One region of the Streptomyces sp. NPDC002619 genome, then DNA from elsewhere that is predicted to be linked to it. Evidence: predicted binding sites of a transcription regulator. Region 1 holds the regulator's gene; the other holds the start of a gene.
The links. Region 1 encodes HspR, which represses chaperone genes until heat shock. Its sites were predicted from a motif close to TTGAGNNNNNNNNNCTCAA; they were not measured.

Region 1 (10,252 bases):
CCCCCAGGCGTTCCCGCCCCACCAGGAAGCCCAAAGGAAGGCAAAGATTCGTACAACCAACTCCCTCCCCCGCGAGTCATGATCGGCGGCTGCCATGTGCGCCGCCCCCGACTCGACCAGAGGACCGAATGAACCCAGCCAGACGCGCGGTGGCCACGGCCGCCGTGCTCTCCGCCACCGGCGCCCTGCTGAGCGCGGTCACCGTCCCCGCCTCCGCCGCCACGAGCTGCACCTCGCCGGTCTACAAACGCCAGTTCTTCGCGAACACCACCTTCTCCGGCACCCCGAAGAAGACGGACTGCGACTCCACGATCAGCGAGAACTGGCGCACCGGCGCCCCCGCCACCGGCCTGCCCAAGGACAACTTCAGCGTCCGCTGGACCGTGACCCGCGACTTCGGCTCGGGCGGCCCCTTCGCCCTGCCTGTCACCACCCAGGACGGCATCCGGGTGTACCTGGACGGCGTCCGCAAGGTCGACCTGTGGAAGAACGTGTCGTCGACGGTCTCCAAGACCGTCAACGTCACCATCCCCTCCGGCAAGCACAGCCTCCGCGTCGACTACGTCAACTGGACCGGCACGGCCAACGTCTCGTTCGCGTACCTGCCCCGCACCTCCGCCACCGTCGACAAGGTCAAACCCCTCACCCCGACCGGGACTTCGGTGACCTACGACAAGACGACGGGTGCGGCCAAGCTCACCTGGGCCAAGAACAAGGAGATGGACCTCGCCGGGTATCGGGTCTACCGGCGTCTGAAAGGCACGTCGTTCGGCAGCACGCCGCTCCGCACGACCACCTCCACGTCGTACGTCGACTCCTCCCTGCCGAAGACCGGTGAGACCTACTACTACGAGGTCCGCGCCTACGACAAGGCGGGCAACACGTCGGCCGGCACGGCGGACCAGGGCGTCACCACCGCCGACCGGACGCCGACCGCCGCGCCCGGCGGGCTGACCGCCGACTCCGGGACGGGCGGGCTGCGGATCGCCTGGGACCGGGTCACGGACGCGGTGTCCTACCGGGTCTACCGGGCGACGAGCGCGAACGGCGCCTACACCAAGGTCGGCAGCACGGACCAGACGTCCTACCTGGACACCTCGGCCGTCGAGGGCGCCACCTCGTACTACCGCGTGACGGCCCTCGACGCGGCGGGCAACGAGTCGGCGCCGGCCGCCCTCAGCGCCAAGCGCTACGACCTCACCCCGCCGTCCGCCGTCACCGGGTTGACCGCTACCCCGACCGAGTACGGCTTCGCCCTGCACTGGGACGCCAATCAGACGCCCGACCTGGCGCGGTACGTCGTCTACGCGGGCGAGATCCTGGGCGACGACGAGGAGAAGGTCTGCTCCGTCCACGAGGTCGAGTGGCTGTGGACCGAGACCACCTCGTACGCGTACCGCACCCTGCCGGACGGCGAGGACCGGTGCTTCTTCGTCGATGCCGTCGACGACGACTGGAACTCCCACTACGAGTGGACGCGCGCGCCCGAGGTCGTGACCGCCACCGAGCTCGACACCACGCCCGGCGTGGCCACGCCCGAGGGTTCACCGATCGAGCTGACGGCGTTCGTCGGCGGGGAGGGCGCGGCGCCCGCCGCGCTGTCCTGGAACGCGGTGACCGACGCCACCGGCTACCAGGTCTACCGCTGGAACCCCGACACCGCGGCGTACGAGAAGCTGGCGGCCACCTCGCAGGAGTCGTACGAGGACACCACCGCCACCAAGGGCACCACCCACTACTACTGGGTGACGGCCGTGTACGCGGACGGCACCGAGTCGGCGCCCGGCGCCGACTACGTGGTCCTGGCGCCGTGAGCACGCGAAGGAGCCGGGAGGTCGTGAAACCTCCCGGCTCCTTCGCCGGTGCCGTCAGTCGGACTGCTGCTGCCGCTTCGGCCGCCACACCACCAGCGCGCTGGTCTGCTGGACCTCCTGGTACGGCACCAGGTCGCGCCGGTAGGAGGCGTGCACCGCGGCCTCGCGCTGTTGCATCGCCGCCGCGGCGCCGTCCAGGGCCGACTGCAGTTCCGCCACGCGGGACTGCAGCGCGGCGACCTGGTTCTCCAGTTCGATGATGCGCTTGATTCCGGCCAGGTTGATGCCCTCGTCCTGCGACAACGCCTGCACCTGGCGGAGCAGTTCGATGTCGCGGGCCGAGTAGCGCCGGCCCCGGCCCGCGGTGCGGTCCGGGGAGACCAGGCCCAGGCGGTCGTACTGACGCAGCGTCTGCGGGTGCAGACCGGAGAGCTGGGCCGCCACCGAGATGACGTAGACCGGGGTCTCCTCGGTCATTTCGTACGGGTTACGCCGACGGCCGTCCATCACTCTCAAGCTCCCTTCGCGGCCTCGAACAGCTCAGAACGCGGATCCTCGCCCGTGGTCGCCTCGCGATACGCCTCGAGCGCGTCACGAGCCTTCCCCGACAAGTCCTTCGGAACACTCACCTCGACGGTGACCAACAGGTCGCCGCGAGTGCCGTCCTTGCGGACCGCGCCCTTGCCCCGCGCCCGCATGGTGCGGCCGTTGGGCGTGCCCGGGGGCAGCTTCAGGGTGACGGCGGGGCCGCCGAGCGTCGGGACCCGGACCTCACCGCCGAGGGCCGCCTCCGCGAACGTCACCGGCACCGTCACCGTCAGGTTGTCGCCCTTGCGCCCGAACACCGGGTGCTCGCCGACGTGCACGACGACGTACAGATCGCCCGCCGGACCGCCTCGCTCGCCCGGAGCGCCCTTGCCGCGCAGCCGGATCCGCTGACCGTCCGTCACCCCCGCGGGGATGCGGACCTGCATGGTCCGGGACGACTTGGCACGGCCGCTGCCCTTGCACTCCATGCAGGGGTGCTCGGCGATCAGCCCGCGCCCCTTGCAGTCGGGGCACGGGTCGGTCAGCGAGAAGCCGCCGCCCGAACCCCGGGCCACCTGGCCGGTGCCGACGCAGGTCGGGCACACGCGCGGTGTGCCGTTCTTGTCGCCGGTGCCGGAGCAGGCCTTGCACGGGGCCTGCGAGGACATCCGCAGCGGCACCGTGGCGCCCTCGATGGCCTCCGTGAAGCTCAGCGTGACCTCGGACTCGATGTCCTGGCCGCGCTTGGGCTGCGTACGCGTGCCCGCCGTGCCGCCCCGGTTGAACAGGCCCCCCAGGACGTCACCGAACCCGCCGCCGAAGCCGCCGCTCTGGGCGCCCCCGCCCGAGCCGCCGCCTCCGAAGAGGTCGCCCAGGTCGAAGTTGAAGTTGCCGCCGCCCGCGCCCGGCCCCGGGCGGAACCCGCCGTTGCCGAAGAGGGCGCGTGCCTCGTCGTACTCCTTGCGCTTCTTGGGGTCGCCGAGTATGTCGTTCGCCTCGGAGATCTCCTTGAAGCGCTCCTCGGCCTTGGCGTTGCCCTTGTTGGCGTCCGGGTGGAACTCGCGGGCGAGCTTCCGGTACGCCTTCTTGATCTCGGCCTCGGTGGCGTCCTTGGGGACGCCGAGGACCTTGTAGTAGTCCTTCTCGATGAAGTCCTTGGTGCTCATCCCCGACGTCCCTCCTTTCGTACGGACTTCTGTACAGACTTCCGTGCGGTTGCTACGTCAGCCCTCCTCCGGGCCACCGTTCTCCTTGTCGCCGGCCGCCGGGGCCTCGTCGGCCCCCTCGGCCTTCGCCTGCTGCGCGCCGGGCTGCGGTTCGGCGACGGCCACCCGCGCGGGGCGGATGGTGCGCTCGCCGATGCGATACCCGGGCTGCAGAATCGCCACGCACGTCGTCTCGGTGACGCCCGGCGCGTACGAGTGCATCAGGGCCTCGTGGATCGTCGGGTCGAAGGGCTCGCCCTCCTTGCCGAACTGCTGCAGGCCCATCTTGGCCGCGACGGTCTCCGTCGACTCGGCGACGGACTTGAAACCGCCGACAAGCTCGCCGTGTTCCCGGGCGCGGCCGATGTCGTCGAGCACGGGCAGGAGTTCGGTCAGGAGGTTCGCGATGGCGACCTCCCGGACCGCGATCCGGTCGCGCTCGACACGGCGTCGGTAGTTCTGGAACTCGGCCTGGAGGCGCTGGAGGTCCGCCGTACGCTCGTTGAGCGCCGTGCGCACCTGGTCCAGCTGGGCGACCAGGCCAGCGGTCTGACTAGCGTCCCCGGCCGGGGCCGCCGCCTCCTCCGCAGAGGGGGAGGCGGCCTGCGGCTCGGCGTCATCGGGGGTGGCGCCGGAGGGGACGTCGGGCTTCTCCTCGAAGCCCGGGGTCTCCTCCGTCACGCGGCACCGTCCTTGCGCTCGTCGTCCACGATCTCGGCGTCCACCACGTCGTCGTCGGCCCGCGGGGCCTCGGCGCCGCCGGCGGCGGCCTGGGAGGCCTGCGCGTCGGCGTACATCGCCTGGCCCAGCTTCTGGGAGACGGCGGCGACCTTCTCCGTGGCCGTGCGGATCTCGGCGGTGTCCTCGCCCTTGAGCGCGGCCTTCAGCTCCTCGATCGACGCCTCGACCTCGGTCTTGATCTCGCCCGGGACCTTGTCCTCGTTGTCCTTGAGGAACTTCTCCGTCTGGTAGACGAGCTGCTCGCCCTGGTTGCGGGTCTCGGCGGCCTCGCGGCGGCGGTGGTCCTCCTCCGCGTACTGCTCGGCCTCCTGGCGCATCCGGTCGACCTCGTCCTTCGGGAGCGAGGAGCCGCCGGTGACGGTCATCTTCTGCTCCTTGCCCGTGCCCAGGTCCTTCGCGGTCACGTGCATGATGCCGTTGGCGTCGATGTCGAAGGCGACCTCGATCTGCGGGACGCCACGCGGGGCCGGCGGCAGACCGGTCAGCTCGAACATGCCGAGCTTCTTGTTGTACGCCGCGATCTCGCGCTCACCCTGGTAGACCTGGATCTGCACGGACGGCTGGTTGTCCTCGGCCGTCGTGAAGATCTCCGAACGCTTCGTCGGGATCGTGGTGTTGCGCTCGATGAGCTTGGTCATGATGCCGCCCTTGGTCTCGATACCGAGGGACAGCGGGGTGACGTCGAGAAGCAGGACGTCCTTGACCTCGCCCTTGAGGACACCGGCCTGGAGAGCGGCGCCGATGGCGACGACCTCGTCCGGGTTCACACCCTTGTTGGCGTCCTTGCCGCCGGTCAGCTCCTTGACGAGCTCGGCGACGGCGGGCATGCGGGTGGAGCCACCGACGAGAACGACGTGGTCGATCTCGGAGAGGCTGATACCGGCGTCCTTGATGACGTTGTGGAACGGCGTCTTGCAGCGCTCCAGCAGGTCCGCGGTCAGCTGCTGGAACTGGGCGCGGGTGAGCTTCTCGTCCAGGTGCAGCGGGCCCTCGGCGGACGCCGTGATGTAGGGCAGGTTGATCGAGGTCTCGGTGGAGCTCGACAGCTCGATCTTCGCCTTCTCGGCAGCCTCGCGCAGACGCTGCAGAGCCATCTTGTCCCTGCTCAGGTCCACGCCGTGGCCGGACTGGAACTGCTTGACCAGGAAGTCGACGATGCGCTGGTCCCAGTCGTCACCACCGAGGTGGTTGTCGCCGTTGGTGGCCTTCACCTCGACGACGCCGTCGCCGATCTCGAGGAGGGACACGTCGAAGGTGCCGCCACCGAGGTCGAAGACGAGGATGATCTGCTCGTCCTTGTCGAGGCCGTACGCGAGCGCGGCCGCGGTGGGCTCGTTCACGATGCGCAGGACGTTCAGACCGGCGATCTCGCCGGCCTCCTTCGTCGCCTGACGCTCGGAGTCGTTGAAGTACGCCGGGACGGTGATGACCGCGTCGGTCACCTTCTCGCCCAGGTAGGCCTCGGCGTCGCGCTTCAGCTTCTGCAGGATGAACGCGGAGATCTGCTGCGGGTTGAAGTCCTTCCCGTCCAGGTTGATCTTCCAGTCCGTGCCCATGTGGCGCTTCACGGAGCGGATGGTCCGGTCTACGTTCGTGACCGCCTGGCGCTTGGCGACCTCGCCGACCAGCACCTCGCCGTTCTTCGCGAAGGCGACGACGGACGGCGTGGTCCTGGCACCCTCGGCGTTGGTGATGACGGTGGGCTCGCCGCCCTCCAGAACGCTGACGACGGAGTTAGTCGTGCCCAGGTCGATGCCGACCGCACGTGCCATGGTGATTTCCTCCAGCTGACTTGAGTGGAACGGACTCAAGTGTGCACGAGGCTCCGCCCTGGGTCAACAGACCTGAGTCGTCCAGACTCAATTCTTATCCGCTCCTTACACGCAACTGGGCTCTGACCTGCGACGATACGACACGTCGTGCCCCGTACACAGGAACACGAAGGAGGAGGAGCACGACCAGAAGGGCCCCACCGGCCACCCAGAGCACGTTCTCCTCGTCCGCCCAGCCGGTGTGCGCGAGCACCCCGACGAGCACCCCGGAGAACGCGCCGAGGCTGAGCAGGACAGTGGCGCCCTGCGGGGTGAGCCCGAGCCGCCGCAGCCGGTGGGCGAGATGGTCGGGCCCCGCCCGCAGCAGCGACCGCTTGGCCGTACGCCGCGACAGCACCACGAGCGCGACGTCCGCACTGCCGACGGCGGTGAGCGCGAACAGCACCCCGGAACTGGACCAGGTCCCGTACCCCGCCCGCGTGAACACGGCGGACGAGGCCAGCAGGAACCCCGCGAACAGCGACCCGCACGCACCGAGCCCGATCCGCGCGGGATGCCAGTTGTGCATCAGGAACCCGGTGAGCGCGGCGGCGAGCACACTGAGCAGCACCGCGAGCCCGTCCATCAGGTCGGCGGCGGCACAGGCCGCGACCCCGAAGGCGGTGACGACCCCGACGGTGCCGGCGAGCCCGTCGGCGTGGTCGAGGGAGCGGAAGGCGAGGGCGACGAAGACCGTCCAGCCGACGGCGAGCATCCCGGCCGGGACGCCTGTCTCGTCGTACGGCACGACGCAGGCGGCCGCGATCGCCGTACCGGCGACGAGCACCCGCGCCCGCAGCCGCCACACGTCCGCGACCAGCCCCAGCAGGGCGACCCCGGCGCCCGCGACGAGGAGTCTGCCGACGCCGGCGCCGAGCGGGGCGACCCCCGTCCAGGTGCACGTGCCCGCGACGGCACAGGTGGCGAGGACGACGGCCGCGCCACCGAGGAGCGGCACGGGCCGCTGCCGACGCCGGTCGAAGGCACGGACGCGCAGACCGGGCCCGCGGAAGAGCGCCGCGAGCAGGGCAGCGAGCAGGAGAGCGGTGGTGGCAGCGAGGATCCCGTAGAGCACGGCTACTAAAGTAGGGCGAAATGTGGCAATTCGGTACGAATAACACGATCGGATCGTGTGAAAGGTGTGTCACCGTGCAGGCAACCCTCAGCGATCCAGATCACCCCATGCCTGGCTACAGTGCGAGGAAAGATACGGGTAGTCTCAGACCGGCTGCATAAGCTACCGCTCAGTAATCTCCCTCGCAGGCCCGAGGAGCCCCCATGCAACTCGCCGCGATCATCGTGTCGCTGGTACTCGCCGTGGTCGGCGTGGCGCTGTTCGGCCGTGCCATCGCACAGATCTACCACTTCGTACGGCTCGGACAGGACGTGCCCGCGGGCAGCCGCACGGACGACTGGAAGAGCCGCACCCTCACGGTGGCGAGGGAGTTCCTCGGCCACACCCGGATGAACCGCTGGGGCATCATCGGTGTCGCCCACTGGTTCGTCGCGGTCGGCTTCTTCTCCCTGGTGCTGACCCTGATCAACGCGTTCGGCCAGCTCTTCCAGGCCGACTGGGCGCTGCCGATCATCGGCCACTGGCTGCCGTACGAGATGTTCGTCGAGTTCATCGGCACGATGACCTCGCTCGGCATCCTCACCCTCATCGTGATCCGGCAGCTGTCGCGGCCGGGCCGAGCCGGGCGCAAGTCGCGGTTCGCCGGCTCGAACACCGGTCAGGCGTACTTCGTCGAGTCCGTGATCCTGATCATCGGCCTCGCGATCATGACCCTGCGGGGTCTGGAGGGCGCGCTGGCCGACGTGCACGGCTACGAGGCGGCGTACTTCACCTCGTACCCGCTGGTCGCCGCCTTCCGGGGCCTCGATGTCACCACGCTGCAGAACCTGGTCTACCTCACGGCGATGATCAAGATCGGGACGTCGTTCGTCTGGATGATCACCGTCTCGCTGAAGACGGACATGGGTGTCGCGTGGCACCGGTTCCTGGCCTTCCCGAACATCTGGTTCAAGCGCAACGCCAAGGGCGAGACGGCCCTGGGTGCCCTGCTGCCGATGACGTCGGGCGGCAAGCCGATCGACTTCACCGACCCGGGCGAGGACGACGTCTTCGGCGTCTCCCAGGTCGAGCAGTTCTCCTGGAAGGGCCTGCTGGACTTCTCCACCTGCACCGAGTGCGGCCGCTGCCAGTCGCAGTGCCCGGCCTGGAACACGGGCAAGCCGCTCTCCCCCAAGCTGCTGATCATGTCCCTCCGTGACAACGCCCACGCCAAGGCGCCGTACCTGCTCGCGGGCGGCGGCAGGACGATGGAGGGCGAGGAGAAGGCGTCGGAGGAGCAGCTGGCGGGCGTGCCCGCGGCGGCTCTGGCGGAGGCCGAGCGCCCGCTGATCGGCACGGTCGAAGAGAACGGCGTCATCGACCCGGACGTCCTGTGGTCCTGCACCACCTGCGGCGCCTGCGTCGAGCAGTGCCCCGTCGACATCGAGCACGTCGACCACATCGTCGACATGCGCCGCTACCAGGTGATGATCGAGTCCGCGTTCCCGTCCGAGGCGGGCACGATGCTCAAGAACCTGGAGAAGAAGGGCAACCCCTGGGGCCTGGCCAAGAAGCAGCGCCTGGAGTGGACCAAGGAGGTCGACTTCGAGATCCCGGTCGTCGGCAGTGACATCGAGGACCTGTCCGAGGTCGAGTACCTGTACTGGGTCGGCTGCGCCGGCGCCCTGGAGGACCGGGCGAAGAAGACGACGAAGGCCTTCGCGGAACTCCTCCACATCGCGGGCGTCAAGTTCGCGATCATGGGCGGCGACGAGAAGTGCACGGGTGACTCGGCGCGGCGGCTCGGCAACGAGCCCCTGTTCCAGGAGCTCGGCATGGAGAACGTGGCCGCACTGAACATGGCGTTCGGCGAGTCCCTCAACGAGGAGGGCGAGGTGGACGAGTCGACGAAGAAGCCGAAGTCGGCGAAGAAGATCGTCGCCACCTGCCCGCACTGCCTGAACACGATCGGCAACGAGTACCCGCAGCTCGGCGGCGACTACGAGGTCATCCACCACACCCAGCTGCTCCAGCACCTGGTGGACGAAGGCAAGCTGATCCCGGTGACCCCGGTCGAGGGCATCATCACCTACCACGACCCCTGCTACCTGGGCCGCCACAACAAGATCTACACGCCCCCGCGCGAGATCATCGCCAACGTCCCGGGCCTGCGCAACGAGGAGATGCACCGCCACAAGGAGCGCGGCTTCTGCTGCGGCGCCGGCGGCGCGCGGATGTGGATGGAGGAGCGCATCGGCAAGCGCATCAACAACGAGCGTGTTGATGAGGCCCTGTCGTTGAACCCCGACATCGTCTCGACGGCCTGCCCGTTCTGCCTCGTCATGCTGACCGACTCGGTCAACGGCAAGAAGAACGAGGGCAAGGCGAAGGAGTCGATCCAGGTGGTCGACGTGGCCCAGCTGCTCCTGGAGTCCGTGAAGACGCCGGTCGACCCGGCGGGCGAGACGGAGTCGGCGAACGAGCCTGAGCCCGAGCCGGTGAAGTAACGGCCGTGACGCGAACGGCGCCCCCTGACCCCGGTGTACGGGTAAGGGGGCGCCGTCGTATGCGTGGTGGAACTAGCATCCACTGTCGTGGGGGAATCAAACAGCGAGGCCTTGGCAGGAGTCGTCCTGGCCAAGGGCCGTACCAGGGTGTGGGTGGAGCGGGACGCGCTGCACTGGAGTCGGGGACGTACGACCGTCACCGTGCCTGGGACGCAGATTCGTCAGGTCGAGGTCGCGGGGCAGTCGCTCACCGTGACCCTCTTCGAGGATGCGCAGGCCGGCAGGGTCATGACCCTCCGGCATCGCAATGAGGCCGTGGTCGCCGCGCTCGGCGCCGAGATCGAGGCGATCATGGCGGACGCGGGGCCCGCAGAAAACCCGCAGCCCGTCCGGCGTCGATCGGAACGCGTATGGCCCCTACGGGTGTTGGCCGGTCTGCGCGATCGGGTGCTGCACGGCAGCCCGTGGTGGCGGCGTGCCCTCTGGTACCTGGTCCTGGGGTTGCCCCTGGCTGTGTGGCTGCCCGTGGAACCCCGCTCGCTGAGTGTCTTCGCCTGGCTGTTGCTGCCGGCAAGCGTGGCCTTGCTGCGCG
Region 2 (6,053 bases), on a different contig from region 1:
CCTTCTAGGTGTATTGATCACGAGCGTTGTTGACACGAACGGGTCTTGATCATGGCGAAGACCTCCGGTGTGGTGGAGCTGTCTAGGAACACACCGCACGGAGGTCTTCGTGTCCCACCGTAATGCCCGGCTGACCGTTCATGGCAGACGGCTGCTGGTCGAACGTGTCTGCTCGGGCCGTCCGGTTGCCCATGTGGCCGCCGAGATGGGCATCTCACGCGCCACGGCCCACAAATGGATCAGCCGCTGGCGATCCGAGGGAGAGGCCGGGCTCATCGACCGCTCCAGCAGGCCGCGGACGACTCCGCACCGCACCCCGGCGTCGGTCGAGACCCGAGTGTGTGAGCTGCGGCAGGCCCGCAAGCTCGGACCCGCTCGCATCGGCCCGATCCTGGGCCTGCCCGCCTCGACCGTGCACCGCATCCTGGCCCGGCACGGCCTGCACCGCCTGGCCCACCTGGACCGGCCCACCGGCGAGATCATCCGCCGCTACGAACGCGACCGGCCCGGCGAGCTGATCCACGTGGACATCAAGAAACTCGGCCGCATCCCCGACGGCGGCGGCCACAAGACCCTCGGCCGACAGGCCGGCCGCGCCACTCGCGCCGGCATGGGCTTCGACTACGTCCACTCCGCCGTCGACGACCACAGCCGCCTCGCCTACAGCGAGATCCACCCCGACGAGAAGGCCACCACCTGCGCCGGTTTCCTGCGCCGGGCCGCAGCCTTCTTCGCCGGTGCGGGCATCGACCGTGTCGAACGGGTCCTCACCGACAACGCCTGGCCCTACCGCAAGAGCTTTGCCTGGCGGCAGGCACTGGCCGACCTCGGCGCAACCGGCAAACTCACCCGTATCTACCGGCCGCACACCAACGGCAAGGTCGAACGCTTCAACCGCACTCTGCTCGACGAATGGGCCTACCTGCGGCCCTACACCAGCAACGACGAACGCACCGCCGCCCTGGCAGACTTCCTACACACCTACAACCATCACCGCTGCCACACCGCACTCGGCGGCCAACCACCGATCAGCCGTGTGAACAACCCTGCGGGTCAATACACCTAGGCCGCCCCGCCCCTCGCGTCGCGTTCGTCGTCGACGATCTCCGCGTCGACCACGCCCTCCTCGTCCTGCGGTGAGGTCTGCTCGGCGTTCTCCGTCGGCGTCTGCTGCTGGGCATTGGCGTACATGGCCTGGCCCATCTTCTGGCTGACGGAGGCCAGCTTGTCCACCCCGGCGCGCAGGGGGGCCGTGTCGGCGTTCTGCTCCAGCAGGGTCTTCAGTTCCGTGGCCGCCTCCTGGACCTCCGTCTTGGTGTCGGCCGGAATGCGGTCCTCGTTGTCCCGGATGAACTTCTCGGTCTGGTAGACGAGTTGCTCGGCCTGGTTGCGGGTCTCAGCAGCCTCGCGGCGGTTTCGGTCCTCCTCGGCGTACTGCTCGGCCTCCCTCATCATGCGGTCGATGTCGTCCTTGGGGAGGGCCGAGCCTCCGGTCACCGTCATCTTCTGCTCGCGCCCGGTCGCCAGGTCCTTCGCCGAGACGTGCATGATCCCGTTCGCGTCGATGTCGAAGGCCACCTCGATCTGCGGCACCCCGCGCGGGGCGGGCGGCAGCCCGGTGAGGTCGAAGACGCCGAGCTTCTTGTTGTAGGCCGCGATCTCACGCTCGCCCTGGTAGACCTGGATGCCGACCGAGGGCTGGTTGTCCGTGGCCGTCGTGAAGATCTCCGAACGCCGGGTCGGGATCGTCGTGTTGCGCTCGATCAGCTTCGTCATGATGCCGCCCTTGGTCTCGATGCCCAGGGACAGCGGGGTGACGTCCAGGAGCAGGACGTCCTTCACGTCGCCGCGGATCACGCCCGCCTGGAGCGCCGCGCCGACCGCCACCACCTCGTCGGGGTTGACGCCCTTGTGCGGGTCCTTGCCGGTGAGCTCCTTGACCAGGTCGGTGACTGCGGGCATCCGGGTGGAGCCGCCGACCAGGATCACGTGGTCGATGGCGGACAGCTGCACGTTCGCGTCCTTGACCGCCTGGTGGAAGGGGGTCTTGCAGCGGTCGAGGAGGTCTGCCGTGAGCTCCTGGAACTGGGCCCGGGTCAGCTTCTCCTCGAGGTGCAGGGGGCCCTCGGCGGAGGCGGTGATGTAGGGGAGGTTGATGGACGTCTCGGACGAGGACGACAGCTCGATCTTGGCCTTCTCGGCGCCCTCGCGCAGCCGCTGCACCGCCATCTTGTCGTTCCCGAGGTCGATGCCGTACTGCCCCTTGAACTTCTTGATCAGGTACTCGACGATCCGCATGTCCCAGTCGTCGCCGCCGAGGTGGGTGTCGCCGTTGGTGGCCTTGACCTCGATGACGCCATCGCCGATCTCCAGGAGGGAGACGTCGAAGGTGCCGCCGCCGAGATCGAAGACCAGGACGGTCTGCTCCTCGCCACGGTCGAGGCCGTAGGCGAGCGCGGCAGCCGTGGGCTCGTTGATGATCCGCAGCACCTTCAGACCGGCGATCTCCCCCGCCTCCTTGGTGGCCTGGCGCTGGGAGTCGTCGAAGTAGGCGGGCACAGTGATCACCGCGTCGGTGACGTCGTCGCCGAGGTAGGCCTCCGCGTCCCGCTTCAGCTTCTGCAGGACGCGTGCCGACAGTTCCTGCGCCCGGTAGCGGGTGCCGTCGACCGAGCCGCTGTCCGGAAAGCGCCAGGCCGCGTCGCCCATGTGCCGCTTGACCGAGCGGGCTGTGCGCTCCACGTTCGTCACGGCCTGCCGCTTGGCCACCTCGCCGACCAGCACCTCGCCGTTCTTGGCGAAGGCCACGACCGAGGGTGTGGTTCTCGCCCCCTCGGCGTTGGCGACGACGGTGGGCTCACCGCCTTCCAGGACGGCCACCACCGAGTTCGTCGTCCCGAGATCGATCCCGACCGCACGTGCCATCTCTGTCCCCTTCCACAAAGGGTGTTTCCCCAACTCCAGCACAAAACTTGAGTGCGCTGTTGTCAATGCCGGGTGCGCCGAAACGACGGTGCCGCGCCCCTCACGGCGACGCGGCACCGGGGACGTACGGGAGTCAGGCGAGCTTCGCCGACAGGGTGATCGTGGTGCCGGTCAGGGCCTGGCTGACCGGGCAGTTCTTCTTCGCGTCCTCGGCGGCGGCGACGAAGCCGTCGTTGTCGAGGCCCGGCACGGTGCCCTCGACGGTGAGGTGGATGCCGGTGATGCCCTCACCGGGCTGGAAGGTGACGTCGGCCGAGGTGACGAGCTTGGTGGGCGGGGTACCGGCGCCGGCCAGGCCGTGCGAGAGCGCCATGGAGAAGCAGCTGGAGTGGGCGGCGGCGATCAGCTCCTCGGGGCTGGTCTTGCCGTTCGCCTGCTCGGCGCGCGAGGCCCACGACACCGGCTGCTGGCCGATGCCGGAGGAGTCGAAGGTGACGACGCCACTGCCCTGGAGCAGGTTGCCTTCCCAGACCGTGTGTGCGGTGCGCGTGGTAGCCACGGTTCTTCCTTTCGCGTGCGATCCCGAATCGGGGTCAGGTGTGCCCATCCGATCACATTCGGCTTCACACCACCTTGAAGACCGGGCCACGGGCGGTGAACGGCAGCCGGCTGCCCTGCGGGATCAGATAGGCGTGCTCGCGCCGCACCCGCAGCACGTCGCACTCGCCGTCGGTGATGACCAGCACCGGCGCGCCCGGCGGAAAGTCGTCCGCGCGGTGCAGCAGGTCGATCCCGGGCTGCAGGACCGTACCGCCACGCCCGTGCACCCGGACCCGGCCGGCGATCTCGGTGACCGGGAGATAGCCCGCGTCATGCGGTGCCGCGTCGCAGAACACCACCCGGGCCGCCGGTACCTCCCGGGCCTCGGCGTAGGAGGCGATGGCGCCCAGCGCCTTGCCGAGCAGGACGCGGTTCATCGAGCCGGAGGTGTCGAGGACGACACCGAAGGTGCACCTGGCGACCTCCTCGGGCGGGAAGTAGCGGCCGGCGCGCGGGATGTCGGGAGTGGACGACTGACGGCGCGAGGGACGGGCGTACGACCGCACCGCCTCGGGGCGGGGCACGAACTCGTCGAACCAGCGGGCGAGTTGGGCGTCCCACGGCAGCGGTGGATGGCTGAGCGCGCGGATCTCCTCGACCAGCCCGCCCGGCAGGAACCCGCGCTCCAGCCGCTGATGCAGACCCAGGCCCCGGCTCAGGCCCCGGCGGTAGAACTCGTCGAGGTCGACGTAGTCACCGGGCGGGCCGAGCGGAGCGCCGAGGATGTCGCCGAGGCCCTTGCCGCGCAGGGTGGCCAGACGGCGCATCCGGCGCAGGTCGCCGGCGATGCGGTCGTACACCTCCTCGGCGGACAGGCCGCGCAACTCCGGATCGTGCAGCAGCCCTTCGGGCATCGTGCCGACCTGCATCTCGCACAGCCAGCCGTTGACGACGTAGTCGCAGGCGACGTTGAAGAGGTAGGGGTCGCGGGGGCCGAGGCGGTCGCCGTGGCGCAGGGCGGCGTGCAGCATCTCGTGGGCGAGGACGAACCGCCACTCCTCGTCCTCGAGGGTCCGCAGCGGGTTGACGTAGATCTCGCCCGCCTCGGCGTTGACCGCGGCCACGGAGATGTCGTGGGCGCGGGCGAGTTCGGCGTCGGCGACGAGCTTGATGCCGGCCGCGATGCCGCCGAGGAGCGGGAAGGCGGAGACGAACCAGCTCAGGGCGCGTTCCCAGGGGCGCAGCGGGGTGGGCGGCGCGGCCATCGACTCGCGGCGGCCGCCCGCAACATCCATCGCCCGGCCCACCGTGCGGGTCAGGGCGTGCGCGAACGCGAGCTGCCAGTCGGGGAGTTGACCGGCCCAGGTGTCCCAGGGCACCAGGAGTAGATCCGGTTCGCCGCCGGCCGTGCCGCAGCGCTCGTACGCGGCCGGGATGCCCGTACGGCGCCAGCGCGCGGCGAGCTGTTCCTCGTCACCGTCGGGGTAGGACAGCGGCAGGTGCTCGGGTGCCTCTCCGACGGGGAAGTTCTGCAGGAAGCGGTTGACGACGGCGCAGCGCGCGGCGAGGTCGGGGCCGTCGGGCTGGGTGCGCGGGCCGGTGGCGGCCGGGACGTGTCCGAAGCCGAGGTGGATGGTGCCGTGGGCGAGGGCCCAGGCCCACTCGGCGGGTTCGGCGCGCCGGGTGGCGTGGGCGTGCAGCACACCGTCGGAGTCCACGCGGACGAGCCCGTCCCGGGGCGCGAGCTTGCACTCCTCGTGCCGGCACATGGTGAACTCGACGGAGCGCAGCGCGGGATTGGCCCGCAGCATCGCCACGCCCGCCGCGAACTCCTCGGCCGCCGGATCCTTCTTCTTTTTCGCTTCCGCCCCCCGGCCTCGGCTCACCGGCGCGCCTCCACCAGCCGGGGCATGTCCCGGGCCGCCTCGATCAGGAACCAGGCGGGCAGGACCGGGTTGCCGTCGGTGTCGGAGGCGATGACGGTCTGCGCGACCTCGACGGAGATCTCGGCGAGCTGCACGAGCAGGGACTTGGCGCGGTACGCGGTCTGCCGTCCGTTCGCCGACATGTGCTCCTTGCCGGCGGGCAGTTCCTTGATCAGGCGTCCGCGGAACGACTCGGCGAGGTAGTAGAGCAGGTCGCGGTCCTCGATACGGTGCGGCCAACGGGCGTCGCCCTTGAGGATCACCTCGATGCCGAACCGGCTGCGCACGATCTTGACGTAGCCGCAGAAGGCGACGGCGTGCGCGGGCGTCAGCGTGCCGTGCGCGAGCACCTTCAGGGTCTCCTCGTCGAGGTCCTGCCCGAAGGAGTGCAGCGCGTCGGAGAGCATGTGCCAGGAGCGGGGCGTGGAGAACGGCTCCTCGGTCTTCGGCGGCTTGGACCACAGGTGGTCGGGGCGGTCGGTGAGGTGGTCCAGGATCCACGGGTGGATGGCGTTGTTCGCGGCCCAGATCAGCCAGTCCTTGGCGGAGGCCTCCAGATGGACGTGGGCGAGCCGGTTGACCAGCGCGGAGGCGATCGGCCGGGCGAGGGCGTTGTCGGTGGCCCGGTTGCCCGCGCCGATCACGATGGAGCCCTTGGGCAGT

Region 2: dnaK (molecular chaperone DnaK) is a predicted target of HspR. The motif match lies at 2,973-2,991, and genes of this name have one in related genera.

What each region holds. Positions count from the first base shown of each region.
Region 1 is NZ_JBIAQV010000002.1:241,570-251,821, forward strand. It holds gene ACFYXB_RS05225 (PA14 domain-containing protein) at 129-1,814, shown strand; gene ACFYXB_RS05230 (heat shock protein transcriptional repressor HspR) at 1,869-2,321, opposite strand; gene dnaJ (molecular chaperone DnaJ) at 2,327-3,508, opposite strand; gene grpE (nucleotide exchange factor GrpE) at 3,566-4,228, opposite strand; gene dnaK (molecular chaperone DnaK) at 4,225-6,060, opposite strand; gene ACFYXB_RS05250 (MraY family glycosyltransferase) at 6,155-7,174, opposite strand; gene ACFYXB_RS05255 ((Fe-S)-binding protein) at 7,378-9,660, shown strand; gene ACFYXB_RS05260 (hypothetical protein) at 9,748-10,252, shown strand, end outside.
Region 2 is NZ_JBIAQV010000056.1:35,242-41,294, reverse strand. It holds gene ACFYXB_RS40260 (IS481 family transposase) at 110-1,066, shown strand; gene dnaK (molecular chaperone DnaK) at 1,063-2,925, opposite strand; gene ACFYXB_RS40250 (OsmC family protein) at 3,059-3,484, opposite strand; gene ACFYXB_RS40245 (hypothetical protein) at 3,549-5,351, opposite strand; gene ACFYXB_RS40240 (ATP-binding protein) at 5,348-6,053, opposite strand, start outside.